Regions from separate parts of the Lelliottia sp. GFLA7 genome, predicted to be linked through region 2. Evidence: predicted binding sites of a transcription regulator. Region 2 holds the regulator's gene; each other region holds the start of a gene.
What was found. The regulator CRP, encoded in region 2, controls carbon source genes, mostly activating them, when cyclic AMP is high. The targets are predictions, from matches to a motif close to ATGTGANNNNNNTCACAT.
Positions count from the first base shown of each region.

Region 1: a site for CRP is predicted at 2,216-2,233, ahead of AC07RN_RS03245 (ABC-F family ATPase). Genes of this name have one in related genera too.
Region 3: a site for CRP is predicted at 2,794-2,811, ahead of epd (erythrose-4-phosphate dehydrogenase). Genes of this name have one in related genera too.
Region 4: a site for CRP is predicted at 6,512-6,529, ahead of AC07RN_RS08685 (CidA/LrgA family protein). Genes of this name have one in related genera too.

Region 1 is NZ_JBWLAQ010000001.1:665,825-673,652, forward strand. It holds gene AC07RN_RS03240 (glycoside hydrolase family 31 protein) at 1-336, shown strand, start outside; gene AC07RN_RS03245 (ABC-F family ATPase) at 515-2,110, opposite strand; gene ldtB (L,D-transpeptidase) at 2,333-3,253, shown strand; gene AC07RN_RS03255 (GntR family transcriptional regulator) at 3,301-4,017, opposite strand; gene AC07RN_RS03260 (PTS sugar transporter subunit IIC) at 4,028-5,356, opposite strand; gene AC07RN_RS03265 (glycoside hydrolase family 1 protein) at 5,407-6,783, opposite strand; gene AC07RN_RS03270 (aldo/keto reductase) at 6,941-7,828, opposite strand, start outside.
Region 2 is NZ_JBWLAQ010000008.1:59,402-67,229, reverse strand. It holds gene AC07RN_RS18015 (biotin-independent malonate decarboxylase subunit beta) at 1-449, opposite strand, end outside; gene mdcC (malonate decarboxylase acyl carrier protein) at 442-741, opposite strand; gene AC07RN_RS18005 (triphosphoribosyl-dephospho-CoA synthase) at 751-1,608, opposite strand; gene mdcA (malonate decarboxylase subunit alpha) at 1,608-3,263, opposite strand; gene AC07RN_RS17995 (hydrolase) at 3,544-4,566, shown strand; gene AC07RN_RS17990 (YheU family protein) at 4,563-4,781, shown strand; gene AC07RN_RS17985 (phosphoribulokinase) at 4,812-5,681, shown strand; gene AC07RN_RS17980 (OsmC family protein) at 5,727-6,131, opposite strand; gene crp (cAMP-activated global transcriptional regulator CRP) at 6,441-7,073, shown strand; gene AC07RN_RS17970 (YccS/YhfK family putative transporter) at 7,131-7,828, shown strand, end outside.
Region 3 is NZ_JBWLAQ010000004.1:226,694-234,521, reverse strand. It holds gene loiP (metalloprotease LoiP) at 1-405, opposite strand, end outside; gene tkt (transketolase) at 677-2,668, shown strand; gene epd (erythrose-4-phosphate dehydrogenase) at 3,007-4,026, shown strand; gene pgk (phosphoglycerate kinase) at 4,076-5,239, shown strand; gene fbaA (class II fructose-bisphosphate aldolase) at 5,331-6,410, shown strand; gene AC07RN_RS14140 (small-conductance mechanosensitive channel MscS) at 6,600-7,454, shown strand; gene argO (arginine exporter ArgO) at 7,598-7,828, shown strand, end outside.
Region 4 is NZ_JBWLAQ010000002.1:645,154-652,981, forward strand. It holds gene mdtQ (multidrug resistance outer membrane protein MdtQ) at 1-315, opposite strand, end outside; gene yohP (small membrane protein YohP) at 536-619, shown strand; gene AC07RN_RS08660 (glycoside hydrolase family 1 protein) at 665-2,062, opposite strand; gene bglF (PTS beta-glucoside transporter subunit IIABC) at 2,075-3,934, opposite strand; gene bglG (transcriptional antiterminator BglG) at 4,071-4,904, opposite strand; gene dusC (tRNA dihydrouridine(16) synthase DusC) at 5,079-6,011, opposite strand; gene AC07RN_RS08680 (hypothetical protein) at 6,099-6,362, opposite strand; gene AC07RN_RS08685 (CidA/LrgA family protein) at 6,578-6,976, shown strand; gene AC07RN_RS08690 (CidB/LrgB family autolysis modulator) at 6,973-7,668, shown strand; gene cdd (cytidine deaminase) at 7,797-7,828, shown strand, end outside.

The DNA of each region.
Region 1 (7,828 bases), on a different contig from region 2:
GTGCGCGCCGGGGCGGGTCTACCGCTGAGTGAACGCATTACGCATGTGTCAGCTGAAAAAGATGATATGCGCGAGCTGAAATTGTTCCCGCTGAAAGGCGTGGGGACGACGTCTGGCCTGCTGTTTGAAGACGACGGCGAAAGCTGGGGTTATCAAAAGGGCAACGCGTTGTGGCTGAACTGGGAAATGGTGTGTGAAGGGTCAACGATTGATCTGAAGGTGGAAGCGTGCGGTGATTATCGTCCGGCGTGGAATACGCTGAACGTGTCGTTACCGGTAGGCGAGAAACGTAAGCTGCTGGTGAATGGCGTTGAAGGGAGTGAGTGGGTGTTATAAAGCGGTCTGATGCCCTAACCCTCTCCCACGGGGAGAGGGAAAAGGACACGTTGATTTCCCTCGTATTTCTCGCTGCAGTATGGCGACAAACCTGCAAATCCCCGGAATCTTACATAAGTCAGTGACCGGGGCGAGCAGGTGCAGCCAACGCCTCTGCAGCGCGAAAGACGACGGGAAATTAGCCGTCGATGCCTTTGCTACGCAGATAATCTTCGTAGTTACCGGTGAAGTCCACGATGCGCTCTGGCGTAATCTCAATCACGCGGGTCGCCAGCGAGCTAACAAACTCACGGTCGTGAGAAACGAAGACCAGTGTCCCCTGATACATCTCCAGCGCCATGTTCAGCGATTCGATAGATTCCATATCCAGGTGGTTCGTTGGTTCATCCATCACCAGAATGTTTGGTTTTTCCAGCATCAGCTTGCCAAACAGCATGCGACCCTTCTCACCACCGGAAAGCACTTTCGCAGGCTTTTTGATATCGTCCTGGCTGAACAGCAGACGGCCAAGAATGCCGCGAATAACCTGCTCGTCGTCGCCTTCCTGTTTCCACTGGCTCATCCAGTCAAATACGGTCAGATCATTTTCGAATTCATATTCGTGATCCTGCGCGTAATAGCCAATTTGCGCATTTTCAGACCATTTCACCGTACCGTGATCGGGCTGAAGCTCAGCCACCAGGGTTTTCAGCAGCGTGGATTTACCGACGCCGTTGGCCCCGAGAACCGCAATTTTCTCGCCCACTTCCAGCAGCAAATTGAAGTTTTTGAACAGCGGACCGTTATCAAAACCTTTGGTCAGTGCTTCGACTTCTAACGCATTACGGAACAATTTCTTGTCCTGCTCGAAGCGAATGAACGGGTTCTGACGGCTGGACGCTTTCACTTCGTCCAGCTTGATTTTGTCAATCTGACGGGCACGAGACGTTGCCTGACGAGATTTAGAGGCGTTGGCGCTAAAGCGGCTCACGAAGGATTGCAGGTCGGCAATCTGCGCTTTTTTCTTGGCGTTATCAGACAACAAACGCTCGCGCGCTTGGGTCGCAGCCGTCATGTATTCATCGTAGTTGCCTGGGTAAACGCGCAGTTCGCCGTAGTCCAGATCAGCCATATGGGTGCAGACCATGTTCAGGAAGTGACGGTCGTGCGAAATGATGATCATGGTGCTGCCACGTTCGTTCAGCACCTGCTCCAGCCAGCGAATGGTATCGATGTCCAGGTTGTTTGTCGGTTCATCAAGCAGCAGAATTTCTGGGTTAGAGAACAGCGCCTGTGCTAACAGCACACGCAGCTTCCAGCCTGGCGCGACTTCGCTCATCAGGCCGTAATGTTGCTCAACGGGAATGCCGACACCGAGCAGCAGCTCGCCTGCGCGGGATTCGGAAGAGTAACCGTCCATTTCGCCGTAGAGGACTTCGAGGTCGGCCACTTTATAGCCGTCTTCTTCACTCATTTCTGCCAGAGCGTAAATGCGGTCACGCTCCTGTTTCACTTCCCACAGTTCCCCGTGTCCCATGATCACAGTGTCGAGCACCGAAAACTCTTCAAAGGCGAACTGGTCCTGGCGAAGCTTACCGAGACGTTCGTTCGGATCCAGCGACACGTTACCGAGCGTTGGCTCTAAATCGCCGCCGAGAATCTTCATAAAGGTGGATTTTCCGCTACCGTTGGCACCAATCAGGCCGTAACGGTTGCCGCCGCCAAACTTGACGGAAATGTTTTCAAACAGCGGCTTACTGCCAAACTGCATAGTGATGTTGCTGGTAACTAACACGGGAGATTCCTGCGAAAAAGTGTGATAAACACGTCATTATGCCACAATTCCTAAATGAGATCCCGTGTTGCAGCGAACCACTAAACTTTAACAAAAGTGAAAAAAATGTGATTTCGTACACATCTGAATTCCCAGTGGGCGGGAATGCACATATAATGCGCTCCCATCACTGACTCAGACTCATCAACTAATCGCCAGAGTGGCAAAGATACCTCGCATAACATGAATATGAAATTATCAACGCTTTTTGCGGCGGCGTTAGCCGTAGTAGGTTTTTGCAATACCGCTTCTGCGGTAACTTATCCGCTGCCGACAGACGGTAGCCGTCTGGTGGGTCAAAACCAGGTGGTTATCGTGCCGGAAGGCAACGACCAGCCGCTGGAATATTTTGCAGCTGAATATCAGCTGGGCCTGTCCAACATGCTGGAAGCAAACCCGGGCGTTGACCCGTATCTGCCGAAAGCGGGCACTGTGCTGAACATTCCTCAGCAGTTGATTCTGCCGGACACCGTCCATGAAGGCATCGTGATCAACAGCGCGGAAATGCGTCTGTACTATTACCCAAAAGGCACTAACACCGTGATCGTTCTGCCGATTGGTATCGGTCAGTTGGGCAAAGATACCCCAATGAACTGGACCACCAAAGTCGAACGTAAGAAAGCGGGTCCAACCTGGACGCCAACCGCGAAAATGCACGCAGAATACATCGCTGCCGGTGAACCACTGCCAGCCGTTGTGCCCGCTGGCCCGGACAACCCGATGGGTCTGTACGCGCTGTACATTGGCCGTCTGTATGCGATCCACGGAACCAACGCCAACTTTGGTATCGGCCTGCGCGTCAGCCACGGCTGTGTGCGTCTGCGTAACGAAGATATCAAATTCCTGTTCGAGAACGTGCCTGTTGGGACGCGCGTACAGTTTATCAATGAGCCTGTCAAAGCCACTTCCGAGCCGGATGGCAGCCGCTACATTGAAGTGCATAACCCGCTCTCTACCAGCGAAGACCAGATTAATAACAATGAAATCGTACCGATTAATCTGAAGAGCAACGTGCAGGCTGTCACTACCCAGCCAGACGTTGAAGCGACGGTTGTTGATCAGGCCGTGCAGAACCGCTCAGGGATGCCGGTTCGTTTGAACTGATTCAAATCGAGACATAAAAAAAGCGGGCTTTTTAGCCCGCTTTTTTATTATCCGTTATTCACGATGACGATTCCGCCATGATCGTAGCGGTAGTGGCAGTGGGCATATTCCAGCGGCGTACCGTCTTCCAGATAGATAACCTGCTCCACTTCCAGCACCGGATCGGTTTGTTCACATATCAAATGCTGCATATCGAGCGCCGTCGGTTTTAACGCACGAACCACCCGATACGACCCCATAATTTTCAGCCCCAGCGTCTCCTGAACGTACTGAAACACCGAGCTTTCTAGGTGGGTTTTATTCAGGCCCGGAACCAGATTCAGCGGCATTACGGTTGAATCCAGCGACATCGGCTCGCCGTTGAGCGAACGCAAACGGATAAAATCATACACTGGCGTATCGACATTAATCATCAGCGAAGACTGCTCTTTCTCATTCGGAAAACGCAGTTCGAAATGCACCACTTTGCTGCTGACAGTTCCAAGATGTTCCCAGGTTTTGGTCGCACCAAAATAGTCGCTGCCGGAAAGATCCCACTGCGACAGCTGCAGGAAGTTTTTACGGATAAACGTCCCCTGCCCCTGGCGCGTATACACCAGCCCTTCCACAATCAGCTGACGCATGGCCTGCTGAATCGTCATACGACTGGTGCTGAACTCCGCCGCCAGCGCAAACTGGTCGGGCAACGGTTCGTTGGCGGCATACTGCTGACTAATAATGCGTTTTTTAATTTCCCGCGCTATGGTGATGTACTTCGCCGCCATCGCCTTTTCCTTATGATTGATCCGCTATCACACTGTTTTTTAACGCCACTCGCTCAGCAATCTTGAGGAAAGGCAGGTAGAAGAATACACCAAATACAATGATTGCCAACTGCACCACCACCGCGCGCCAGTCCCCCGCCGTCGCCAGCCAGGCGCTGAGTATTGGCGGCGTGGTCCATGGGATCATGACCACGCAGCGCGACATCAGCCCTAGCGTGGTACAGAGCCAGGCAAAATAAATGCCGATGGCCGGCAGCAGGACAAACGGGATCATCAGCGGCAGGTTGAACACGATCGGCAAGCCAAAAATCACTGGCTCGTTGATATTGAACAATCCCGGCGCCAGCGACAGCCGCGCCACCTGCTTTGATGACTTTTGACGTGCAAAGATAAAAATCGCAATCAGCAGGGAAATGGTACTCCCGGTTCCGCCAATCATGCCGAACGTAGGGACAAAGATATTATTGATAATGTGCGGAATCGGCTGTCCGTTAGCGAACGCGATCATGTTCTCGTTGGTGTTGATCAATAAGAACGGTTCCAGAATCACGCTGTTCACGACCGACTGATGAATCCCCAGCGTAAACAAGAAATTACCAAAGCTGTAGATAAAAAGCGTGCCCGGCAGGCTGGTATTGATCAACCGCAGCGGCTGCTGGATAAACGTGGTGATCAGGTGAATCAGGTCCGTGTGCAGCACGTTGGCGAGCAGCGCCGCCAGCACGGCAAACAGAGAGAGCGTAATAATCGTCGGGATCAGCGTGGTGAACGATTTACTCACCGCGGGCGGCACGTTCTCTCCCAGCGAAATATGCAGCGATTTTAAGCGTGATATGGCGATAAAAATTTCGGTAGAAAGCAGGCCAATGAGCACACCCGCAAAGATCCCCGTCGAGCCAATATTGCTGAACGTCAGCACCTGCGTGACGTTCACCGCCGTCTGACTCCCCACGGGAACCAGCTGTAACTGCATCGGCATCATAATGATAAAACTGCTGACAGCGATAACCACTGCCGAGACCGGATTGTCGAAGTCTTTGTTGCGTGCCAGCGACCAGGCAATCATCGGCGCTAACAGCAGCGCCGCAATATTCAGCGTGCCGTTAATGATCGCCTCGCCCCACACTTTAAACTGGGCAAGCGTGTCGCCCTCCAGCACCCACGGAAACACCACGTTATTCACCAGCACCGCAAGTCCGGCAAGGATGAAAATGGGCATGACCGTGGCAAAAGCGTCGCGCAGAGAACGTAAGTGCACCTGATTTGCCAGGCGCGCTGAGAACTCAACAAACTTATCAACAAAAGACTGCATCGCAGGTGTAATTTTTGTATCAGACATAGCGGATATTCCCATCAATCAGTCACAAAAACGGTCCGGCAGCGTACGACTTACAACTCGCGTCCGTTACTATGGATAACCTGTTTCAACCAGGCGTAGCTCTTTTTCGGCACGCGTTTCAGGTCTTTCAGATCGTGGTTTTCACGGTTGACATACACCACACCGTAGCGCTTACGCATATCACCCTGTGAACTGAGAATATCGATCAACCCCCAGCCGAGATAACCGATGACCTGCGCGCCGTCTTCAAACATGGCCGCTTTCATGGCGTCAAAATGTTTGCGGTGATAGTCGATGCGATAGTCGTCTTCGACCTGATTGACCCCATCCCAGGATTCGATAACGCCGATCCCGTTTTCAATCGGGAATACCGGTAAACGCCAGTCGTTGTAATAGCGGGTGATAATGGTGCGAAAGCCCAGCGGATCGATTTGCCAGTTCCATTCGGTGGCTTTCAGGAACGGGTTATTTTTTTCGCCGTGCGCGAGATAATAATTAACAGGTGTGCCTTCTGGAATCGGATCGCTGTCCAGCGTTTTGCTGGCGTAATAGCTAAAGGCCATGTAGTCATTTTTGGTACGTGCCAGCAGCGCCAGATCCTCTGCGCGATAAATATCGCTGAAACCCTGCTGTTCCACCACCGCCATTACCGCAGGGCTATAGCCCTGACCGGCAAAGACGCGCAGCAGATTCTGGTTGAGGAATTCGTCATATTGCTGCGCGCAGAAGATGTCGCGCGGCTTGCAGGTAGCGGGGTAAATCAGCTGATGCGCCAGCATACCGCCCATTAACTGACCCGGTTTCGCCTGATGCAAATATTCGGTCAGCGCCATGTGCCCCACCATCGTGTGGTGCTGGATTTGATACAGCTCGCGCAGGGTTTGCTCGCCTTTCATATACCCTGAAACACGGAACGCTTCCGGCATATGGAAGATATTTTGCTCGTTGTAGGTCAACCAGTACTTCACGCGGTCTCCGTAGCAGTCGATCATTTTTTTGCCGTAACGGATAAATGCGTCCATCACTCGCCGGTCCATAAATCCGTTGTATTCGTTCGCCAGCGCCAGCGGCATGTCGAAGTGATACAGGCACACCATCGGCTCAATACCGCGCGCGATCAGATCGTTGATGAACCGATCGTAAAAAGCGATACCCTCTTCGTTAAATTCGCCGTCGCCTTGCGGACAGACGCGGCTCCAGGAGATCTGGAAACGGTAGCAGTTCATGCCCAGATCCTGCATTAAATCAAAGTCTTCTTTGTAGCGGTGGTACGAGTCGGTCGCCACTTTCCAGTCGGATGCGTTTTCGCCGGCTTCACGAATGTCGTACACCGACATCCCTTTTCCGCCCTCATTCCACGCGCCTTCCGTCTGCATGCTGGAAACTGAGTTTCCCCATAAAAAATTCGCCGGTAGTGATTGATTCATGTTCGCTCCTATATGACTAGTCATTTAAGTTTCATGACTAGTCATATAGCTAAAGATGAAAAATCAATCAAAGATAAGGATCGTTTTTTGTGAGCGGGATAGAAATAAAAAAGCCGGATGCGCAATGCGAATCCGGCTTGAAGATCAGAACTCAATATTACTGCTGAGCTAACTGATTACGGCGATACTCGCCCTGACGCTCCAGCATCCAGCCCGGATATTCACGCGGCAATGCGCTGACAGCATCCAGCTGTATTAACTCATCGTCGCTCAGGCGAATGTCCGTTGCAGCAATATTATCGTCGAGCTGATCGACGCGTTTTGCGCCAATAATCACGCTGCTGACCACTTTCTGATGCAGCAGCCACGCCAGCGCGATTTGCGCGACGGAGACGCCTTTGCTGTCGGCAATGGTGCGCATCACATCGACACAATCGAATGCACGGTCTTTATCCACCGGCGGGAAATCAAACTCAAGGCGGCGTCCGCCGGTTTCGCTTTTACCGTCGCGATCGTATTTGCCGCTCAGCAATCCCCCTGCTAATGGACTCCAGACCATTAACCCCACGTCTTCGCTTTGCATCATCGGCACCAGTTCACGCTCAAGGTCACGCCCAGCGATAGTGTAATATGCCTGTAACGACGCAAAACGGGCCAACCCAAGACGTTCAGAAATCCCCAGCGCTTTGGCGATTTGCCAGGCTGCCCAGTTTGACACGCCGATGTAGCGCACATGACCGTGCTGGACGAGATTATCCAGAGCGTAAAGTGTCTCTTCGATTGGTGTGGCCGGGTCAAAACCATGGAGTTGGTAGAGATCGATATGATCGAGCTGCATGCGTCGCAGGCTCTCTTTCGCGCTATTGATGATGTGATATCGCGAGCTGCCGCGAGAGTTAACGCCCGCCGTGCCGGTTTCGCCAAAGACTTTGGTGGCGACAACCACATTTTCACGCGGAATTTTCAGGTTCTTCAGCGCTTGCCCGGTGATGATTTCCGAGCGTCCTTCCGAATAGACATTGGCGGTATCAATAAAGTTGATACC
Region 2 (7,828 bases):
GTCCCGGCGACAATGCCCACAACCGGCGTGTAGCGACGCAAATCGACGATCGCGGCGTGGATATCAGCAATCGCCGCCAGACCGAGATTGGCTTCCTGCAAACGCACGCCACCGGTTTCGAGGCTTAATACCGCCTGCGTCGGAATGCCGTTGCGGTTATCTTCCGCCGCCAGCTCCAGCGCCGCCGCCATTTTGGCACCGGACACTTCGCCCATGCTGCCGCCCTGGAACGCGCCCTCAATCGCCACAACCACGGCCGGTTTGCCGTTGATAGTGCCTTTCGCCACCACCATGCCGTCATCCGCCTGCGGGACGATGCCCTGCGCGGCCAGCCACGGAGAGGTGATGCCTTCAAACGGGTCCAACAGTTCGCGGTAGCTGCCGTCGTCCAGCAGGGCATGCGCACGCTGACGCGCTTTTAATTCGATAAAACTGCGATCGTCACGCATAGCTCACCTCCTCAAAAACCTGTTCGATACGGATGCGCGCCACGCCAGGTGTGGCACCAAAATCGTGGATCGTCAGCGTCCCGGCAGGCAAGCTGCTCACAGTTTGCAGACGGTTGAACAGCGCTTCCCAGCGGCTACGGCTGTTATCGACAGACGTGGTGATTTCGATGGTTAACGTCTGGCTCGGGTCGGCGGTGAATAACACCTCCATGTCACCGGAGCCGACAACCCCTGCCAGCGCCCTGCCGCTCACTACGCGGCTGGCTGGCACGGTCAATGTGATTTTTTCCATAACATCCTCTTAATGCTGTGAATAAGGCGACTCTATGCGATCAAGAAACAGCGTCGCGGCAAGCAGATCGGCCGCACCTCCGGGCGATGCGTTGAGCGCCAGCATGTGGCGATCTAACGCTGCCAGCGCGCGCTGTCCGTCAGGTTGCGCCGTACCGCCTGCGCTCAGCACCGCACGCGCACCGTCTTGCATGGCGTCCAGCCCTTCCATTCCGGCACGAGACAACACGCAGGTATCGGTGAGGGTGGTCATGATCGCCATCAGCGCATCAAGCCGGCTGTGCGTTTCGCTGCTGCCGTTGAGTCGGCTGAGCCGAAGCTGCGGCAATGCCCGCTGAATAATGTGCGGAAACGCCTGCTGCGCCTCTTCGCGCGCGCCCGGAACACGGTAACGATGCGTGGCGCGAAGACCTTTGCTGAAGACTTTCGGTGCGGCGTCATCAGGCAGTTTCGCCAGTTCAGCGGCGGTTGCTGCGACGGTCTGCGGTTTGGCATCGCCGCCAAGCATGGCGACCGCACTGACCAGCAGACCCAGCGCCCAAATCGCCCCGCGATGGGTGTTGACGCCGTTTGTCGCCGCCATCATCTGCTGTTCGCCTTCGCGTCCCAGCCGCCCTATAGTTTGTCGAAGCGAAATATCTGCCGGGCGCTGCCAGCTTTGCAGCGCCAGCGCCTGGAACGTCGGCGTTAAACTTTGCGCAGAGCGCTCCATCAGAGCGAGCGTGAGATCGTGGTGCGCGCCGTTCCCCCGACTGTCCACCAGACCGGGTTTCGGGCTTAATCGTGCTTCGTCAATCAGACACTGCGTGGCGGTTCGCGCCAGCCATTCGGCACCGCCTTCAACCTGAATCTGGGGCAGAAGTTTCATTACCAGCTCCGGAATTTCGCAGGTGGGTTGTAAAGACCGCCGGACCATTCGACCAGATCCGACACGCTACCGGCCGCCAGCAGGGAACGCGTGGCGTCAGTGCGGCGAATGCCCATGTCTTCCGGGTATACCACTTTGCCGCTTTGACGCAGCGCCGCGACGCGTTTGGCGTCAACGCCCAGGCCGATATCAGTGATCCCGGCGACCGCCGCAACCATTGCCCGACGTTCTTCCAGACTTTCGGCGCGATACAGGTAAGCGATCCCCTCTTCCGTCAGGACGTGGGTGACGTCATCGCCATAAATCATCACCGGCGCGAGCGGCATTCCGGAGGATTTCGCCACTTCGATGGCATCGAGTTTTTCGACGAAGGTCGGTTTTACACCCGCCTGGAATGTTTCGACCATCTGCACCACCAGCTTTTTACCGCGCTGCATTGGGTCAGGTTCGGTTTTCATGTTCAGCCAGGCAGGCGTCGCATGACGACGACCGTGCGGATCGTGGCCCATGTTTGGCGCACCGCCAAAGCCAGAGAGACGACCGCGCGTCACCGTTGAGGAGTTGGCATCGCCATCCACCTGCAACGTGGAGCCGATAAACATATCGACCGCGTACTGGCCTGCCAGCTGGCAGAACGCGCGGTTAGATCGCATCGAGCCGTCGGCCCCTGTAAAGAACACGTCAGGGCGCGCGCGGATGTACTCTTCCATGCCCAGCTCGCCGCCGAAGCAGTGCACGCTTTCGACCCAGCCACTCTCAATCGCCGGGATCAGCGTCGGATGCGGGTTCAGTGTCCAGTGCTTACAGATTTTGCCTTTCAGACCGAGCTGTTCGCCGTAGGTGGGCAGCAGGAGTTCAATCGCGGCGGTGTTAAACCCGATCCCGTGGTTCAGGGACTGGACCTGATGTTCTGCGTAGATGCCTTTAATCGCCATCATCGCCATCAGAATATGTTCTTGCTTGATCAGGCGCGGGTCGCGGGTGAACAGCGGTTCGATAAAGAACGGTCTGTCCGCCACCACCACGTAGTCAATCCAGGAACCGGGGATATCCACACGCGGCAGGTCACATTCGTCGTCGACCAGCTCGTTGACCTGCGCAATGACGATACCGTCATGGAACGCAGCGGCTTCAACCAGCGCGGGCGTGTCTTCGGTGCTTGCGCCGGTGTACAGATTGCCTTTTCGGTCGGCTTTGAAACCGGCAATCAGCGCCACGTTTGGCGAGAGATCCACGTAAAGACGGGAGTAAAGTTCGATGTAGGTGTGGATAGCGCCGATTTCGAGAAGACCGTCTTCCAGCAGCTGCGAAATGCGCAGACTTTGCGTACCGGAGAAGGAGAAATCAAGCTTGTGGGCGATGCCCTTTTCAAAGATATCGAGATGCTCGCTGCGCCCGACGCTCGGCATAATCATATGCAGGTCATGGACGATTTGCGGGTTCACTTCAGCAAGTGAGCGGGACAGAAAATCTGCCTGCTTCTGGTTGTTGCCTTCCAGCACGACTTTGTCGCCTGGGGCGATCAGTTTTTCCAGCATGGCGACGAAATCGTCGGTTGGCAGTACTTTGCCCTGCACCGGAATGGAAGCCAGACGGCGCGCTTTCTCTGTGCGGCGTGAGTTCCAGACCCGGGGTGGAGTTTGCCCAGATAACATTATTAACCTCCTGATTCAGCACATCATTTTGATTTGCTTAACGCTGAGTAAAGTGTGCGCTCTGGTGAGAAAGGCATCAATTAAGCGTAGAGGTGAATCATTAGCCTGAGAGTAATAATCAGAATGAATATATATGATCAAGATCAGATAATGTTTCGGAAAAAAACGCTAGCTCAGGCAGGAATTAGCTGAATCGGAGGTCAACACCGCCTCATTTTCGTAAACAGGATCCGCTTCGGCAGGTATAGTTAAGGCTGACAAGAGTGAACATCGCATCGTTATGACCCAAATTATTCCATCAGACTTTGATATCGCGTGTGAAGAGAGCGCCGAATTCGTACCAATGCGCGGCGTCGCTAACCCGCATCTGCAAACCATGCTGCCACGGCTCCTGCGCCGTAAACTGCAATTTGACCCGCACTGGCAGCGCCTCGACCTGCCGGACGGCGATTTCGTCGATTTAGCGTGGAGCGAAGATCCCGACCAGGCCAGGCATAAACCCCGGCTGGTGGTGTTCCACGGGCTGGAAGGCAGCCTGCACAGCCCGTATGCGCACGGCCTGATCCACGCGGCAAAAGCGCGCGGCTGGCTCGGTGTGGTGATGCATTTTCGCGGATGCAGTGGTGAGCCAAACCGTCGCGAGCGGATTTATCATTCCGGCGAAACAGAAGACGGCACCTGGTTTTTATACTGGTTGGCGAAGACTTACGGCGCGGCCCCTACCGCAGCGGTAGGCTATTCGCTGGGTGGCAATATGCTGGCCTGCCTGCTGGCAAAAGAGAGTAACGCCGTGCCGCTGGACGCGGCGGTGATCGTCTCCGCGCCGTTTATGCTGGAGCAGTGCAGCTATCATATGGAAAAGGGCTTTTCGCGCGTGTATCAGCGCTATCTGCTGAATTTGCTGAAAGCCAACGCGGCACGCAAATTGAAAGCCTATCCCGACACGCTGCCAATCAACCTGCAACAGCTCAAGCGCATGCGCCGTTTGCGGGAGTTTGACGATCTGATCACCTCGAAGATCCACGGTTTTGCTGACGCACTAGACTATTATCGTCAGTGTAGCGCCATGCCGTTGCTGAATCAGATAACCAAACCGACGCTGATCATCCATGCGAAAGACGATCCCTTTATGGATCACCATTCGATTCCGGCACCGGGATATTTGCCCGCAAACGTGCAGTATCAGCTGACCGAACATGGCGGCCACGTTGGTTTTATCGGCGGTACGTTACGGCGTCCGAAAATGTGGCTGGAAACGCGTATCCCCGACTGGTTAACCCCCTGGCTGGAAAAAACACGATGATGATTCCCTGGCAAGATCTGGCTCCCGAAACGCTGGACAGCCTGATTGAAAGCTTTGTATTACGCGAAGGCACCGATTATGGTGAACATGAACGCTCGCTTGAACAAAAGGTCGCCGATGTGAAACGGCAGCTACAAAATGGCGAGATATTGCTGGTGTGGTCTGAACTGCACGAAACCGTCAACATCATGCCGCGCAATCAGTTTCGCGGCTGATCGCTTCATCATTCCAGTCAGGGAGTTGCTATGTCAGCCAGACATCCGGTTATTGCCGTTACGGGTTCAAGTGGTGCGGGAACCACGACCACCAGCCTCGCGTTTCGTAAGATTTTCGCGCAGCTCAACCTGCGTGCCGCCGAGGTAGAAGGCGACAGTTTTCATCGCTATACCCGCCCTGAAATGGACATGGCGATCCGCAAGGCGCGCGATCTCGGCAAACACATCAGCTACTTCGGGCCAGACGCCAACGACTTCGGTTTGCTGGAACAAACCTTTGCCGAGTACGGCCATACGGGCACAGGGCAATCGCGTAAATATCTGCATACCTATGACGAAGCCGTGCCGTGGAACCAGGTGCCGGGCACATTTACGCCGTGGCAGCCGCTTCCGGAACCAACCGATGTGCTGTTTTACGAAGGATTGCATGGCGGCGTGGTAACGCCGCAACAGGATGTGGCGCGGCATGTCGATCTGTTGGTCGGCGTGGTGCCTATCGTCAACCTGGAGTGGATCCAGAAACTCACCCGCGACACCAGCGAGCGCGGCCACTCGCGTGAGGCAGTCATGGATTCAGTGGTACGCTCAATGGAAGATTATATTAACTTCCTGACGCCGCAGTTTTCGCGCACGCACATCAACTTCCAGCGCGTGCCTACAGTGGACACGTCAAATCCCTTCGCCGCCAAAACGATTCCGTCGCTCGACGAAAGCTTTGTGGTGATTCACTTCCGTAATCTGGAAGATATTGATTATCCGTGGCTGCTGGCAATGCTGCAGGGGTCGTTTATTTCGCACATAAATACGCTGGTCGTGCCGGGCGGGAAAATGGGACTGGCGATGGAGCTGATCATGATGCCGCTGGTGCAACGGCTGATGGAAGGCAAAAAGATCGAATGATCTTATTCCCTCTCCTCATGGGAGAGGGCTAAATCTCGTCAACGCTTACGCTTCAATCACTTCATACGAATGCGTGATTTTCACCGCTTTTTCCAGCATCAACGCGACCGAGCAGTACTTCTCCGCAGAAAGATCCACCGCACGGGAAACCGCGGCATCTTTCAGCGCTTTGCCGGTCACAATGAAGTGCAGATTGATGTGCGTAAACAGACGCGGCGCTTCTTCGCGACGCTCTGATGTCAGCTTCACTTCGCAATCGGTGACGTCATGACGCCCTTTTTGCAGAATCGAGACCACGTCGATGGCACTGCATCCACCCGCCGCGATCAGCACCACTTCCATCGGACTTGGCGCTTTATCGCCGGAGTTGCCATCCATCAAAATCTGGTGTCCTGAAGCGGATTCGCCGAGGAACGTTAAACCTTCAACCCATTTCACACGCGCTTGCATTTTATTCACTCCGACGTTGCATTTTTCCGGACAGATTACCCGTGCGTTACAATTCTCGCAACGGAAGTCGACCTGCGTCATGCTGAAGCGAGACACCAGGAGACACGCGGCAAAAGCTATGCTAAAACACTCTGGATGCTACAGTAATACATTGACGTTACACATGTATGCAGAGGACATCAAACATTACAGGCTGCAAACATTTATGACAGCCTAATTCCCAGGTACGGGGAAGAATTCGATTGCAACCCCAGAGTCAGGATGCGATTTATGACTCTGGTGACAGCTTATAACAGAGGATAACAGCGCATGGTGCTTGGCAAACCGCAAACAGACCCGACTCTCGAATGGTTCTTGTCTCATTGCCATATTCATAAGTACCCATCGAAGAGCACGCTGATTCACCAGGGTGAAAAAGCGGAAACGTTGTATTACATCGTCAAAGGCTCGGTGGCAGTGCTTATTAAAGATGAAGAAGGAAAAGAGATGATCCTTTCTTATCTGAACCAGGGCGATTTCATCGGCGAACTGGGCCTGTTTGAAGAAGGCCAGGAACGTAGCGCCTGGGTACGTGCAAAATCGGCCTGTGAAGTGGCTGAGATCTCCTACAAAAAATTCCGTCAGTTGATTCAGGTTAACCCGGATATTCTGTTGCGCCTGTCTTCGCAGATGGCTCGCCGCCTGCAAATCACCTCCGAGAAAGTGGGTAACCTCGCCTTCCTGGATGTGACCGGCCGCATCGCGCAAACGCTGTTGAACCTGGCGAAACAGCCTGACGCTATGACTCACCCTGACGGCATGCAAATTAAAATTACCCGTCAGGAAATTGGTCAGATCGTCGGTTGCTCCCGTGAAACCGTTGGCCGTATCCTGAAAATGCTGGAAGATCAGAACCTGATCTCCGCCCACGGTAAAACTATCGTGGTTTACGGAACGCGTTAATTCCGGTCGAACGGCGTGCCATCGCAAGGTGTCACGCCGTTTTTGTCTCTGGCATCTATGTGGCGCAGGCTGATCTATCACCCGGAAGTTAACTACGCACTTCGGCAAACGCTGGTGTTATGTCTCCCCGTGGCCGTCGGTTTGATTCTGGGTCACCTGCAACACGGTCTGCTTTTTTCCCTCGTCCCTGCCTGCTGTAACATTGCCGGTCTCGATACGCCGCATAAACGCTTTTTCAAACGCCTGATTATTGGCGGATCGCTGTTTGCCGGATGTAGCCTGGCAGTACAGCTTTTGCTGGCGCGCGATATCCCCTTGCCGCTGATTTTAACCGTGCTGGCACTCACGCTCGGCGTGACGGCGGAAATCAGTTCTCTGCATGCCCGATTGCTCCCCGCTTCGCTAATTGCCTCGATTTTCACCCTCAGCCTCGCCGGGAATATGCCCGTCTGGGAACCGCTGCTGATCTACGCGTTTGGCACGCTATGGTACGGATTATTCAACTGGTTCTGGTTTTGGATGTGGCGCGAGCAGCCTTTGCGCGAATCCTTAAGCCTGCTCTACGTTCAGCTCGCTGATTACTGCGAAGCAAAATACACCCTGCTGACGCAGCATACCGACCCGGAAAAGGCGCTGCCGCCGCTGCTGACGCGTCAGCAAAAAGTGGTCGATTTAATCAGCCAGTGTTATCAACAGTTGCACATGCTGGCGGCCAATAAAAATCATGAATACAAACGGCTGCTGCGCACGTTTCA
Region 3 (7,828 bases), on a different contig from region 2:
GACGTGGCCCATCTCGTGGCCGATCACCGCTTCAACTTCATTGTCCGTCATCATGTCCATCAGGCCGCTGTAAACGCGAATGCAGCCGTTAGCCATGGCAAACGCGTTGACGTCTTTTGCCATGTAAACCTTGTAGTTCACCGGTTGGCCATTGATGTTGTCACCCAGCGCGGAAGCAATCTTGTTCAGACGCTGCGCATATGTGCTGTTGGCGGGCGCAATGGTCGCTTTGGCATCCATCTCTTTACAGGCCTGATCGCTCAACGCTTTTACCTGCGCATCGCTCAGTGAATAGGCCTGGAAAGCCTCTGCACCGGAGCTCATCAGACCGTTTGAATCCATATTTTGGCAGCCGCTCAGCAGGAACGTTGTACCCAAGGCCAGCACTATTGCACGCATTTTCATGATGTTGCTTCCGTACCCGTTGATCTGAATAAAATCCGAAAATTTTTCGACAGCGAAGCGGTCGTGGCGCTAAGTATAAGGAATATCTACAGGGGCGGGCGAGTAGATTGCGCAACATGCGAGCATGATCCAGAGATTTCTTAAACGGCAAAAGAATGCTCCATGTACATGCTTTGTCGCTTGGGTTACATTGTTGGCACTTTTTTCTGGCATAGCCCAAAACGCGCTGTCGTCAAGGGCATAGCCTTTAACAGTCCGATCTGGAGTTAAAATGTCCTCACGTAAAGAGCTTGCTAATGCTATTCGTGCGCTGAGCATGGATGCAGTACAGAAAGCCAAATCCGGTCACCCGGGCGCCCCTATGGGTATGGCTGACATTGCCGAAGTCCTATGGCGTGATTTCCTGAACCACAACCCGCAAAACCCATCATGGGCAGACCGTGACCGCTTTGTGCTGTCTAACGGCCATGGCTCTATGCTGATCTACAGCTTGCTGCACCTCACTGGCTATGCGCTGCCAATTGAAGAGCTGAAAAACTTCCGTCAACTGCACTCTAAAACGCCTGGTCACCCAGAAGTGGGTTACACCGCTGGCGTAGAAACCACCACGGGTCCACTGGGTCAGGGCGTGGCGAATGCGGTAGGTATGGCGATTGCTGAGAAAACACTAGCTGCACAGTTTAACCGTCCGGGCCACGACATCGTTGACCACTTTACCTACACCTTCATGGGCGATGGCTGCATGATGGAAGGTATCTCTCACGAAGTGTGCTCTCTGGCAGGTACCCTTAAGCTGGGTAAACTGGTTGCGTTCTATGATGACAACGGTATTTCTATCGATGGTCACGTTGAAGGCTGGTTTACTGACGATACGGCTAAACGTTTCGAAGCCTACGGCTGGCACGTGGTACGCGGTGTTGATGGTCATAACGCCGACAGCATTAAACGTGCGGTAGAAGAAGCGCGCACAGTGACTGACAAACCGTCCCTGCTGATGTGCAAAACCATCATCGGTTTTGGCTCACCAAACAAAGAAGGTACGCACGATTCGCATGGCGCTCCACTGGGCGACGCTGAAATCGCGCTGACCCGTGAAAAACTGGGCTGGAAACACGCTCCGTTTGAAATTCCGTCAGAAATCTATGCGCAGTGGGATGCTAAAGAAGCAGGCCAGGCGAAAGAGTCTGCATGGAATGAGAAATTCGCTGCTTACGCTAAAGCCTTCCCACAGGAAGCGGCTGAATTCACTCGCCGTATGAAAGGCGACATGCCGGCTGATTTCGATGCCAAAGCAAACGAATTCATCGCGAATCTGCAAGCTAACCCGTCTAAAATCGCCAGCCGTAAAGCGTCTCAGAATGCGATTGAAGCATTCGGCCCGTGGCTGCCAGAATTCCTGGGCGGTTCCGCTGACCTGGCTCCGTCTAACCTGACGATCTGGTCTGGCTCTAAAGCAATCAACGAAGATATCGCCGGTAACTACATCCATTACGGTGTACGCGAATTCGGTATGACCGCGATTGCTAACGGTATCGCCCTGCACGGCGGTTTCCTGCCGTACACGTCTACCTTCTTGATGTTCGTCGAATACGCGCGTAACGCCGTGCGTATGGCTGCGCTGATGAAACAGCGCCAGGTAATGGTTTATACCCATGACTCCATCGGTCTGGGTGAAGACGGCCCGACGCACCAGCCGGTTGAGCAGGTAGCTTCTCTGCGTGTGACGCCGAACATGTCCACATGGCGTCCGTGTGACCAGGTTGAATCTGCGGTGGCGTGGAAATATGGTGTTGAGCGTCAGGACGGCCCGACCGCGCTGATTCTTTCTCGTCAGAACCTGGCACAGCAAGATCGTACCGCAGAGCAGCTGGCGAACATCGCTCGCGGTGGTTACGTGCTGAAAGATTGCGCTGGCCAGCCAGAGTTGATCTTCATCGCGACCGGTTCTGAAGTTGAGCTGGCTGTGGCTGCATGGGAAAAACTGTCTGCCGAAGGCGTTAAAGCGCGCGTGGTTTCCATGCCGTCAACCGATGCGTTCGACAAACAGGATGCCGCTTACCGCGAATCCGTGCTGCCAAAAGCGGTTTCCGCTCGCGTTGCCGTTGAAGCCGGTATCGCTGACTACTGGTTCAAATATGTTGGCCTGAACGGCGCAATCGTCGGGATGACCACCTTCGGTGAATCTGCACCGGCTGAGCTGCTGTTTGAAGAGTTTGGCTTCACCGTTGAAAACGTTGTCGCAAAAGCCAAAGAGCTGCTGTAATCGCAGTCATGCCCGGTCGCGTTTTATTCGCCGGGCATACAAAATCTGAGCCGGACATCCGTCCGGCTTTTTTGTGTCAGCTATTCCACCGCCGTGTGAAAACGTTGTGAATTATTCCATTTAAAATGTGACGCAAGTCATATAGCTGTCTTATTGGCCTGGCCGAACATTCCTTTTATTCTCTGTTTCGCTTATTCTTGCTGAAGCGTTTCAGTTGTTGGGTTGTTCGACAATTGACCAATCAGTCGCAGTTTGTGACAGGCGAGGATTCCCCTCCGAGCGTTGCTGGATTACTCTTTCAGCCACCTCAAACTCAGGGAAAGCCTTGCAGGAGACCTATGACCGTACGCGTAGCGATAAATGGGTTTGGTCGCATCGGACGCAATGTGATTCGTGCCTTATATGAATCCGGGCGCCGTGCGGAAATCACCGTGGTGGCCATCAATGAATTGGCTGACGCCGTGGGCATGGCGCATTTATTGAAATATGACACCAGCCATGGGCGCTTTGCCTGGGATGTTCGCCAGGAAAGAGAGCAGCTCTTTGTCGGCGACGATGCCATTCGCGTGTTGCATGAGCAGAGCATTGACGCGCTGCCTTGGCGTGAGTTGGGCGTGGATGTGGTTCTCGACTGTACCGGCGTATACGGTAACCGTGAACACGGAGAAGCGCATCTTGCAGCAGGTGCTAAAAAAGTCCTGTTTTCCCACCCAGGTGGTCACGATCTTGACGCGACGGTTGTCTACGGCGTGAATCACCATGAACTGCAAGCCGAACACCGTATTGTCTCCAACGCCTCCTGCACGACAAACTGCATCATTCCGGTCATTAAACTGTTAGACGATGCATATGGCATTGAGTCAGGGACCGTAACGACGATCCACTCTGCTATGCACGATCAGCAAGTGATTGACGCGTATCATCCGGATTTGCGCCGCACGCGCGCAGCAAGTCAGTCAATCATTCCGGTGGATACTAAACTGGCGGCAGGGATTACCCGTATTTTCCCGCAGTTTAACGATCGTTTTGAAGCGATCGCGGTGCGTGTACCGACCATTAATGTCACCGCAATTGATCTCAGCGTGACGGTGAAAAAACCGGTAAAAGCCAGCGAAGTCAACCTTTTACTGCAAAAAGCGGCACAGGGTTCATTTCATGGTATAGTTGACTATACGGAATTACCGTTGGTCTCAGTAGATTTTAACCATGACCCCCACAGTGCCATTGTTGATGGTACACAGACGCGGGTCAGCGGTGCCCACCTCATCAAAACGCTGGTGTGGTGTGATAACGAATGGGGCTTTGCTAACAGGATGCTCGACACCACGTTAGCCATGGCCGCGCAAGGTTTCAGGTAGGGCGCAAAGTGCGCTTGCAAAACTTTAAGAATCAACGAGAGGATTCACCATGTCTGTAATTAAGATGACCGATTTGGATCTGGCAGGTAAACGCGTTTTCATCCGTGCCGATCTGAACGTACCCGTTAAAGATGGCAAAGTGACCAGCGACGCGCGTATCCGTGCATCTCTGCCAACCATCGAACTGGCCCTGAAACAAGGCGCTAAAGTGATGGTAACCTCTCACCTGGGTCGTCCGACCGAAGGCGAGTACAACGAAGAATTCTCTCTGTTGCCGGTTGTTAATTACCTGAAAGACAAATTGTCCAACCCGGTACGTCTGGTTAAAGACTACCTGGACGGCGTTGAAGTGGCTGAAGGCGAGCTGGTTGTTCTGGAAAACGTTCGCTTTAACAAAGGCGAGAAGAAAGACGACGAAGCCCTATCCAAAAAATACGCGGCACTGTGCGACGTATTCGTAATGGATGCATTCGGTACTGCTCACCGTGCTCAGGCTTCAACTCACGGTATCGGTAAATTTGCTGACGTCGCTTGTGCAGGTCCACTGCTGGCTGAAGAGCTGGACGCACTGGGTAAAGCACTGAAAGAACCTGCTCGTCCAATGGTTGCGATCGTGGGTGGTTCTAAAGTTTCTACCAAACTGACCGTTTTGGATTCCCTGTCTAAAATTGCTGATCAGCTGATTGTTGGCGGCGGTATCGCAAACACCTTCGTTGCTGCTCAGGGCCATAACGTGGGTAAATCCCTGTACGAAGCGGATCTGGTAGAAGAAGCTAAACGTCTGCTGACCACTTGCGATATCCCAGTCCCAACGGATGTTCGCGTAGCGACTGAATTCTCTGAAACCGCGACCGCGACCCTGAAATCTGTAAACGACATCAAAGATGAAGAGCAGATTCTGGACCTGGGCGATGTTTCTGCACAGAAACTGGCTGATATCCTGAAAAACGCGAAAACCATTCTGTGGAATGGTCCGGTTGGCGTGTTCGAATTCCCTAACTTCCGTAAAGGGACTGAAATCGTGGCTAACGCAATTGCAGATAGCGACGCGTTCTCCATCGCAGGCGGCGGCGATACTCTGGCTGCAATCGACCTTTTCGGTATTTCTGACAAAATCTCCTACATCTCCACTGGTGGCGGCGCATTCCTCGAATTCGTGGAAGGCAAAGTTCTGCCAGCAGTAGCAATGCTCGAAGAGCGCGCTAAGAAGTAAGCCATTCATGGGCAGGGAAACCTGCCCTAATTTCAGCGTGCTTTTAAGAGCTCGCACCTTTTCTAACGGCCGAAGATACAGGACTCGTAACATGTCTAAAATTTTTGATTTCGTAAAACCTGGCGTGATCACTGGTGATGACGTTCAGAAAGTGTTCCAGGTAGCTAAAGAAAACAACTTTGCTCTGCCAGCTGTGAACTGCGTGGGTACCGACTCCATCAATGCCGTGCTGGAAACTGCTGCAAAAGTTAAAGCTCCGGTAATCGTTCAGTTCTCCAACGGTGGCGCTGCGTTCATCGCGGGTAAAGGCGTGAAAACTGACGTTCCTCAGGGCGCGGCAATCCTGGGTGCAATCTCTGGTGCACACCACGTTCACCAGATGGCTGAACACTACGGTGTTCCAGTTATCCTGCACACCGACCACTGCGCGAAGAAACTGCTGCCGTGGATCGACGGTCTGCTGGACGCGGGTGAAAAACACTTCGCAGCCACCGGTAAACCACTGTTCTCTTCTCACATGATCGACCTGTCAGAAGAGTCTCTGGAAGAAAACATCGAAATCTGTTCCAAATACCTGGCGCGCATGTCCAAAATGGATATGACTCTGGAAATCGAACTGGGTTGCACCGGCGGTGAAGAAGACGGCGTGGACAACAGCCACATGGACGCTTCTGCACTGTACACCCAGCCAGAAGACGTTGATTACGCATACACTGAGCTGAGCAAAATCAGCCCACGTTTCACCATCGCAGCCTCTTTCGGTAACGTGCACGGTGTTTACAAACCAGGTAACGTTGTTCTGACGCCAACTATCCTGCGTGATTCCCAGGACTATGTTTCTAAGAAACATAACCTGCCGCACAACAGCCTGAACTTCGTCTTCCACGGCGGTTCCGGTTCTTCTGCTCAGGAAATCAAAGATTCCGTCAGCTATGGCGTTATCAAAATGAACATCGATACCGATACCCAATGGGCAACCTGGGACGGCATCCTGCAGTACTACAAAACCAACGAAGCGTACCTGCAAGGTCAGCTGGGCAATCCGAAAGGCGACGACCAGCCGAACAAGAAATACTACGATCCACGCGTATGGCTGCGTGCTGCCCAGACTTCCATGATTACCCGTCTGGAGCAGGCATTCAAAGAGCTGAACGCGGTTGACGTTCTGTAATTTGAGCTGCTAAAAGCGTCAGAAAGGTCCGCATTTGCGGGCCTTTTTTTATGGTTTTTCAACACCCTGCAACACTGCATTTTGTGATCTCTTTGGCATATTCCTCACTTTTTGTTTACCCTTAATTCACTTACCTGTCTCCTTGTGGGACGGATGTTTTGTGTTTTGATTTAGCAAAAGGACAGAAGAATGGAAGATCTCGGTGTAGTCGATGGCATAAACAATGCGGGAACCTGGCTGGTGCGCAACCAGGCGCTGCTGTTGAGTTACGCGGTCAATATCGTGGCGGCAATTGCGATTATTATCGTGGGTATGATCGTGGCGCGTATTGTCTCCAATGCGCTTAACCGCGTCATGCGCGCTCGTCATATTGATGCAACGGTCGCGGATTTCCTGTCTGCACTGGTGCGATACGGTGTTATCGCTTTCACGCTGATTGCTGCGCTGGGCCGCGTAGGCGTCCAGACCGCATCCGTCATCGCGGTTCTCGGTGCGGCAGGTTTAGCCATTGGTTTGGCGCTGCAAGGATCCCTTTCTAACCTGGCGGCAGGCGTGCTGCTGGTCACTTTCCGTCCTTTCCGCTCAGGGGAATATGTCGACTTAGGCGGCGTTGCGGGGACCGTGTTACAGGTGCAGATTTTCTCTACCACCATGCGCACCGTTGATGGTCGTATCGTGGTTATCCCAAACGGCAAGATTATTGCGGGCAACATCATTAACTTTTCTCGCGAGCCGGTGCGCCGTAACGAACTGATTATTAGCGTCTCTTACGATTCGGATATTGATAAGGTGAAATCACTCATCACCAATATTATCGAATCTGACGAACGTATCCTGAAGGATCGCGAAAGAACCGTTCGACTGAACGAGCTCGGCACTTCTTCCATCAACTTTGTGGTGCGTATCTGGAGCAACAGCGGCGATCTGCAAAACGTATACTGGGACGTGCTGGAGCGTATTAAGCGTGAATTTGACGCGAACGATATTAGCTTCCCGTATCCGCAGATGGACGTGAACTTCAAGCGTATAAAAGAAGCAGAATAATTTTTACTTTTATAGCCCGGTAACGCATATGCGTCCGGGCTTTATATTAGTTATGCTAATTGCCAATTAATATTATCAATTTCCTCTAATGACAATCCGCCAGTATAGTCTGCACCTAAAGACATCTGCTCGAGATTGAACCCATGTTATCTTATTATTTTCAAGGCCTTGTGCTTGGCGCGGCCATGATTCTTCCCCTCGGCCCACAAAACGCGTTCGTGATGAATCAGGGCATTCGCCGTCAGTATCATCTGATGATTGCGATGCTGTGTGCGGTGAGCGATCTACTGCTAATTTGCGCCGGGATTTTTGGTGGCAGCGCATTGCTGATGCAGTCGCCGTGGCTGCTGGCGTTGGTAACCTGGGGTGGCGTC
Region 4 (7,828 bases), on a different contig from region 2:
TGCGGAGAAATCAAGCTGAGGACCATCCGCCGATGCGGCCAGTTTTGCCTGCGCCTCCGCCAGCGCAATGCGTTGACGGGCAATTTGCATATCCGGTGCATCGGCCTGAGCCTGGGCAATCAGCGAATCCAGTTGTGGATCGTTATACGCCTTCCACCACGTGTTTTGTGGCCACTGGCTCTGCGCCAGCTGAGTGTTGATTGTCGTCGCCGGCATTTGCTGAGCCAGCGATGCAGACGTGTCGTGGTGCGGCGCACAGGCGGCGAGGATGCAAGAGAGAGGTAAGCTTAAAGAGAAAACAATTGAACGTTTCATGACGTCATTCACATAAAAAGAAAGGCGCAAATTACGCTTGATGCTGACCTTTTTTTTAGTAACCCGTGGCAATCCGCACTTTGTCATACATTCACATAACCAGAAAAATATACACCCTCTAAATAGATGAAAATTCATTATTTATGGCAGTTATAAATCAGCCTTCCGTTCAGGCTGCTACACTTTATTCACTTAAGCTCAATTGGCGAGGGAGAAGGGAATGAAGATTTTACTGTGGGTGGTTCTGATTATTTTCTTGATTGGTTTACTGGTCGTGACGGGCGTCTTTAAGATGATTTTCTGATGATTTTGCCCGTCAGGTATTACGCCTGACGGGCATGTCCTGTGATTACTGGGCTTTCAGCGACGCCCCGTTGGTTGCAATCACTTCTTGATACCAATAGAAACTTTTCTTACGGCTGCGCGCCAGCGTACCGTTGCCGCTGTCATCGCGATCGACATAGATAAAACCATAACGCTTAGATAGCTCAGCTTTCGATGCGCTCACTAGATCGATCGGTCCCCAACTGGTGTAGCCCATCACGTCCACGCCGTCGTCGATCGCCTCGCGCACCTGCACCAGATGGTCGTTGAGATAGCGAATGCGATAGTCGTCCTGCACCACGCCGTCAGCGTCCGGCTTATCCTTCGCACCCAAACCGTTTTCAACGATAAACAGCGGCTTCTGATAACGATCCCACAGCACGTTCAGCAGCGTACGCAGGCCAAGGGGGTCAATTTGCCAGCCCCATTCGGAACTCGCCAGATGCGGATTTGGCACCATGCTCAGAATATTGCCGCGCGCCTGCTGGTTGAGTTCCTCGTCGGTGGTCACGCAGCCGGTCATGTAGTAGCTGAAGGAGATAAAATCGACGGTGGCTTTCAGCGCTTCGCGATCGGCATCGGTGATTTCAAGCGTAATCCCATTATCGCGGAAGAATCGCAGCATATAGCCCGGGTACGCTCCGCGGCACTGTACGTCGCCAAAGAACTGCCACGCGCGGTTTTCCTGTAAGGCTTCCAGCACATCTTCTGGCTTACAGGTCAGAGGGTAAACCAGGCCGCCGAGCAGCATGTTGCCGATTTTGGCATCCGGGATAATCTCATGGCAGGCCTTCACCGCCAGCGCGCTCGCCACCAGCTGATGGTGAATCGCCTGATAAACGTCCGCTTTGCTACTGGTTTCTGGCAGGCCGACGCCGGTCATCGGCGCATGCAGGGACATATTGATTTCATTGAACGTGAGCCACAGCTTCACTTTCTCTTTGTAACGCGCAAATACGGTACGCGCGTAACGCTCAAAGAAGCCGATCGTCTGACGACTGCCCCAGCCGCCGTATTGCTTCACCAGTCCCCACGGCATTTCATAATGCGACAGCGTCACCAGCGGCGTGATGTTGTGCGCCGCCAGCTCGTCAAACAGCTTGTCGTAAAATGCCAGCCCAGCTTCGTTCGGCTGCTGCTCGTCACCGTTCGGGAAGATACGTGTCCAGGCGATCGACACGCGCAGGCAGCTAAAACCCATTTCGGCGAACAGTTTGATATCGTCCGGGTAGCGATGATAGAAATCAATCGCCACATCTTTAATGCCGCTGTCGCCCTCCACGCGCTCGACCACCTTGCCAAATACACCCTGCGGCTGTACGTCAGAGGTCGACAGGCCTTTACCCTCCTCCAGATAAGCGCCTTCTACCTGGTTTGCGGCAACCGCGCCGCCCCACAAAAATGTTTCCGGGAAAGTTTTCATCACGTTCTCCTGTTATTGATGGCTTACGTTTAATAGCGGTGTTCCGGCACTGACGGACGTTGCCGCCACGGTCACCACATCACGGTAATCGTCACTGTTACTGATAATAATGGGGGTCGCCAGATCGTATCCGGCGTCAATAATGGCCTGACGATCGAACTCCAGCAGCAGATCGCCGGGCTGAACCTTGTCTCCCACGGTGACATGCGCGGTGAAGGGCTTGCCGTCGAGCTTCACGGTGTCGATACCGACATGGATCAGCACCTCAATCCCGCTTTCGCTCAGCAGGCCAATGGCATGTTTGGTCTGGAACAACGACGCCACTTCGCCTGCAAACGGGGCAATAACTTTGTTGTCGGAAGGAATAATCGCCACGCCTTGTCCCAGCAAGCCGCTGGCAAAGGTGGTGTCGGGCACCTGATCAAGCGCCAACACCGTTCCGCTCATTGGGGCCAAAACTTCGTTATCGTCTGCGGTTATCACCTGATCATCCTGCGCTGCGCTTTTAGGCATTCCGGCGACCAGGGTCATGACGCAGCTCAAGACCATCGCCACCAGCGTGCCGATAATGCCGCCCCAAAGCGTGGCATTCACGCCACCCGGCGGGATCATCTGCGCCACGGTAAAGATATTGGCAAAGCCAAAGGAGTAAACGTGCGTATCGCTAAAACCTACAATCGCGCCACCCACTGCGCCAGCCACGCAGCCGAAGATAAACGGGCGTCGCAGAGGCAGGTTTACGCCATATACAGCCGGTTCGGTGATGCCGAAAATCCCTGCGGTGACGGAGGAACCCGCTAGCATCTTTTGGCGCGCGTCCTTGGTACGCAGGAATATACCCAGCGCGGCCCCCACCTGCCCCATCACCGCAGGCAGCAGCATTGGCAGCATTGAGTCGTGGCCCAGTACGGCCAGGTTATTGATCATCAGTGGCACCAGCCCCCAGTGCAGCCCGAAGATCACGCAGACCTGCCACAGTGCCCCCATCGCCGCCCCAGCCAGCCACGGTGCCAGAACATAAATCCACTGATAGCCGTTCGCCAGTATCTGGCTCAGCCAGGTTGCGACGGGACCAATAATCAGGAACGTCAGCGGGACGGTCACGACTAAACAGATGAGCGGCGCGAAGAAGTTTTTCATCGACGGCGGTAACAATCTGCTGCTCTGCTTTTCCAGCCAGCAACTCACCCACGCGGCAAGAATGATGGGAATAACCGAGGAGCTGTAGTTAAACCAGGTCACGGGAATCCCCATGAATGCCTCTGATACCGCGCCCACCTGCTGGCTGGCTTCAAATGCCTGAATCATCATCGGATGCGTGAGCGCCCCGCCGATAACCATGGTGATAAACGGATTGCCGCCAAACTTTTTACCGGCGGTATAGCCCAGCACCAGCGGGAAGAAGAAGAACAGCGCATCGCTTGCCGCGAACCAGATTTTGTACGTTCCGCTGTCGGTCGAGAGCCAACCGCAGACCACCGCCAGCGCCAGCAACCCTTTCAGAATACCGGAGGCCGCCAGAACGCCGAGAAACGGGGTGAAAATACCGGAAACGATATCAATCAGACGGCCCAGCAGATTGCCTTTATCACCCTGTTCATCCGACGCAACGGGGGTATCGTCCGTCAGGCCTGCTTCTGCTCGCACCGCCTGCCAGACGTCGTGAACGTGATTACCGATAACCACCTGAAATTGACCGCCGCTTTCGACAACCATAATCACGCCCGGATTTTGCTTCAGCCCTTGCGCATCGGCCTTTTGATTCTCTTTTAATTTGAAACGAAGTCGGGTGGCACAATGAACCAGACTGACGATATTCTCTTTGCCCCCAACGTGGGCAAGAATATCCTTCGCCAAAGCTTGGTATTCCATGTCGATTTCCTTACATCTGATGCCCGCAGGCACCGGTTGACTGAGTATAAAAATAAAAAAACCCGAGAACGTCTTCCTCTCAGAAGCCGCGCTCAGGTTTTGCCTGCGTTATGCAGTAACAATCCATTTTTAGGGCTTAACGCCCTTCTTTTCTCACCCGTTCAATATGAATGGCGAGGAACATAATTTCTTCGGTCGTCAGCTCGCGCTGATAGCTATTCTGCAAGTGCTGCCCAATTTTCTCAGCGCACTTCCACGCTTTAGCGTAGTTATCCTTCACCGCTGTATGCAGCGACACATCGTCGTCCTGCACCACGGTACGGGTCAGCATTCGTTGGGCAAAGAACTTCAAATGCGTCACAAAACGTTGATAGCTGAGTGACTCTTCGTCGTACTCCAGCTGCAGCTGATATTTCACCAGCTGCAAGATTTCCTGCATCACGCGGGTCACGTGCATCACTTCCGGCATTTCGCTATTGAGCTGTGCCGTCACCAGATGCAGGGCGATAAAACCGGCTTCATCTTCGGCGAGTTGGACACCCAACCGTTTGGCGATAATGGCGCGAGCCTCCTGGCCTAGGGCGAATTCTTTCGGATACAGACGTCGAATTTCCCACAACAATACGTTTTTGATAGCGACCCCTTTCTTTTGCCGCTCGATGGCAAAGTTACAGTGGTCCGTTAACGTGATGTAGAGGCTATCCTGCAATTTTCCGAGTCGCTGCGCCGCCAGCCCAATAATGCGATCGCAGGTGGTCATCACTTCAAGAGGAATTTGACTGAGTAATTCCCCAAGCCGTCCGACCAGTTCATCGCTTTGCAGCGCGAACACTTTCTCTATTTTATCTGCATGCAGATCTTCACCGACGCGTTTCTGGAAGGCCAGCCCACGGCCCATCACGACCTGCTCACGCCCATGCTCATCCAGAACAACCACCACATTATTATTAAGAATTTTGGCGATTTTCATTGGAACCCTAGAAACAAAAAAACCTGACCTCCGACAAATGCCAGAAAATCAGGTTTTGCCTGCCGTAGCAGTAACAATCCAGTTTTGTCACTCTATCACTTTCATTCATGGCCTCAATGCGTCACGCGTAAAAATGTGATTTAGATCGTGATCAGTCTCACCGGAAAGAGGGTTTTATTTGGACTGGATGACGCGGGCAATATCCGCTGACGTTTGCAGCGTGCGGATTTCATGAAATAACCCCAGCGCCTCATCGTATTCTTTGCGTAAATAACTCAGCCACTGTTTGATACGCGCAACGTGATAGAGCCCGGTATCACCCTGCTTTTCGAGGCGGGTATATTTTTGCAGCAGTGTCACCACGTCAGGCCACGGCATACGGGGGTCGTTATATTTTATCACCCGGCTCAGATTTGGAATGTTGAGGGCACCGCGCCCGATCATCACCGAGTCACAGCCCGTTGCGTGTAGACAGGCTTGCGCACTTTCGTGATCCCAAATTTCACCGTTGGCGATAACAGGAATATTCAGCCGTTGGCGAATGTCGCGGATCGCCTGCCAGTTAATGCGCTCCGCTTTGTAGCCGTCTTCTTTGGTACGCCCGTGAACGACCAGTTCGGTCGCACCGGCCTGCTGAACAGCATCCGCAATCTCAAACTGGCGATCGCCACTGTCCCAGCCCAAACGCACTTTTACCGTGACGGGCAGATGAGAAGGCACGGCTTCACGCATCGCTTTCGCGCCGCGATAAATCAGCTCAGGATCTTTAAGCAGCGTTGCGCCGCCCCCGCTACCGTTAACCATTTTTGACGGGCAGCCGCAGTTGAGATCCACACCATAAGAGCCCAGCTCCACGGCGCGCGCAGCGTTTTCCGCCAGCCACTCGGGGTATTGGCCTAGAAGCTGAATGCGAACCAGAGTGCCTGACGTCGTCCGACTCTGACGATGCAATTCCGGGCAGAGTCGATAAAACGACTTTGCGGGCAACAGCATATCGACCACACGCAAAAACTCGGTGACGCAGAGATCGTAATCATTAACCTCGGTCAGCAGCTCTCGCACCAGTGAGTCGAGCACACCTTCCATCGGCGCCAGTAATACACGCATTCTCAATACCTGTGAAAAAAGACGCGCTATGGTAGCCGCTCTCCTGGCGCGTGGAAAGGGCTGATTAACGCACGTCCCGAGGCTATATCACGTAAACACAAAACCAATAACCACCACGATGGCAAGCACCAGCGAAATGATGGCGGGCCCCGTCATAAACGCGTGCACTGTCAGTTTTTCTTCTTTCTTAATGGAAGCAAATCGCGCAAGGGCGCTTTTCTCATCTGAAGCAATAATTTCTTCAAACTGCTTTTCGTAGCCCTGTTCTTTTAATGTAGACGCGGCGTCAATATCGGCTGCTGGTCGTGCGTGAACCGCGCTGCCCTTTTTGAAAATGAAATATTCTGGCATGGTGATCTCCTGCCTGAGGGGGAGATTTATCATATCATTACCGCCGAAAAACCACCCAGTACTACACTGTTTTCTATCGTCTTTACCCTTAATTCTGGGGAAGTGCCTGACGTTCCAAATAGGAATGTCTGGTATGCTCAAATTTCATGATGTGATCCGTAGCACGTTTCCAGGTTTAATTGTATGATGAATTCGTTTCATCAAGGACTTTCACCATGATCAAAGCACTCAATACTGTCTGGCAATATCTGCGCGCGTTTATCCTTATTTACGCTTGCCTCTATGCAGGAATTTTCGTCGCATCCCTGCTGCCTATCACCATTCCGGGCAGCATAATCGGCATGCTGATTATGTTTTTGCTGCTGGCACTGCAAATTCTGCCCGCAAAGTGGGTCAACCCGGGATGCTTCGTGCTGATTCGCTATATGGCGCTGCTGTTCGTGCCGATCGGCGTGGGGGTGATGCAGTATTACGATGTGCTGAAAGCCCAGTTTGGTCCGATTGTGGTCTCATGCGCCATCAGCACGCTGGTGGTGTTCCTGGTGGTGAGCTGGAGTTCACATCTGGTGCATGGCGAACGTAAAGTGGTAGGGCAAAAAGGAAACCAAAAATGATGGCCAATATCTGGTGGTCACTGCCGTTGACGCTGGTGGTTTTCTTCGCCGCCCGGAAACTTGCCGCCCGTTTTAAAATGCCGCTGCTCAACCCGCTGTTGGTCGCCATGGTGGTGATTATTCCCTTCCTGCTGATCACCCATATTCCTTACGAGCGCTACTTTGCGGGCAGCAAAATTTTGAACGATCTGTTGCAGCCTGCGGTCGTTGCCCTGGCTTTTCCGCTCTACGAACAGCTTCACCAGATCCGCGCACGCTGGAAATCCATTATCACGATCTGCCTGATTGGCAGCGTAGTCGCGATGGTGACAGGGACATCAGTTGCCCTGCTGATGGGCGCTTCGCCGCAGATCGCCGCCTCAATATTACCGAAATCCGTGACCACGCCGATTGCGATGGCGGTGGGTGGCAGCATTGGTGGCATTCCCGCTATTAGCGCAATGTGCGTGATTTTTGTCGGTATTTTGGGTGCCGTATTTGGACACACGCTGCTCAATTTAATGCGCATTCGAACCAAAGCGGCGCGTGGGCTGGCTATGGGAACCGCATCGCATGCGCTCGGCACAGCGCGTTGTGCGGAACTGGATTATCAGGAAGGCGCGTTTAGCTCTTTAGCCCTGGTGATTTGTGGGATCATGACATCGCTCATTGCACCGTTCTTATTCCCGATCATTCTGGCCGTGGTGGGCTAAAATTTGCGATGCGTCGCGCAATTTTCATTTTGATTTCATAAGTTGCATACATAATGAGAACTGGATCACATATAAAGCGGTAGTGGCTCCGTAAACTACCGATCCATTAACCTTTATGAGGCATTGCCATGTACCCACGTTTTCAATCTGCTTTCGCCCA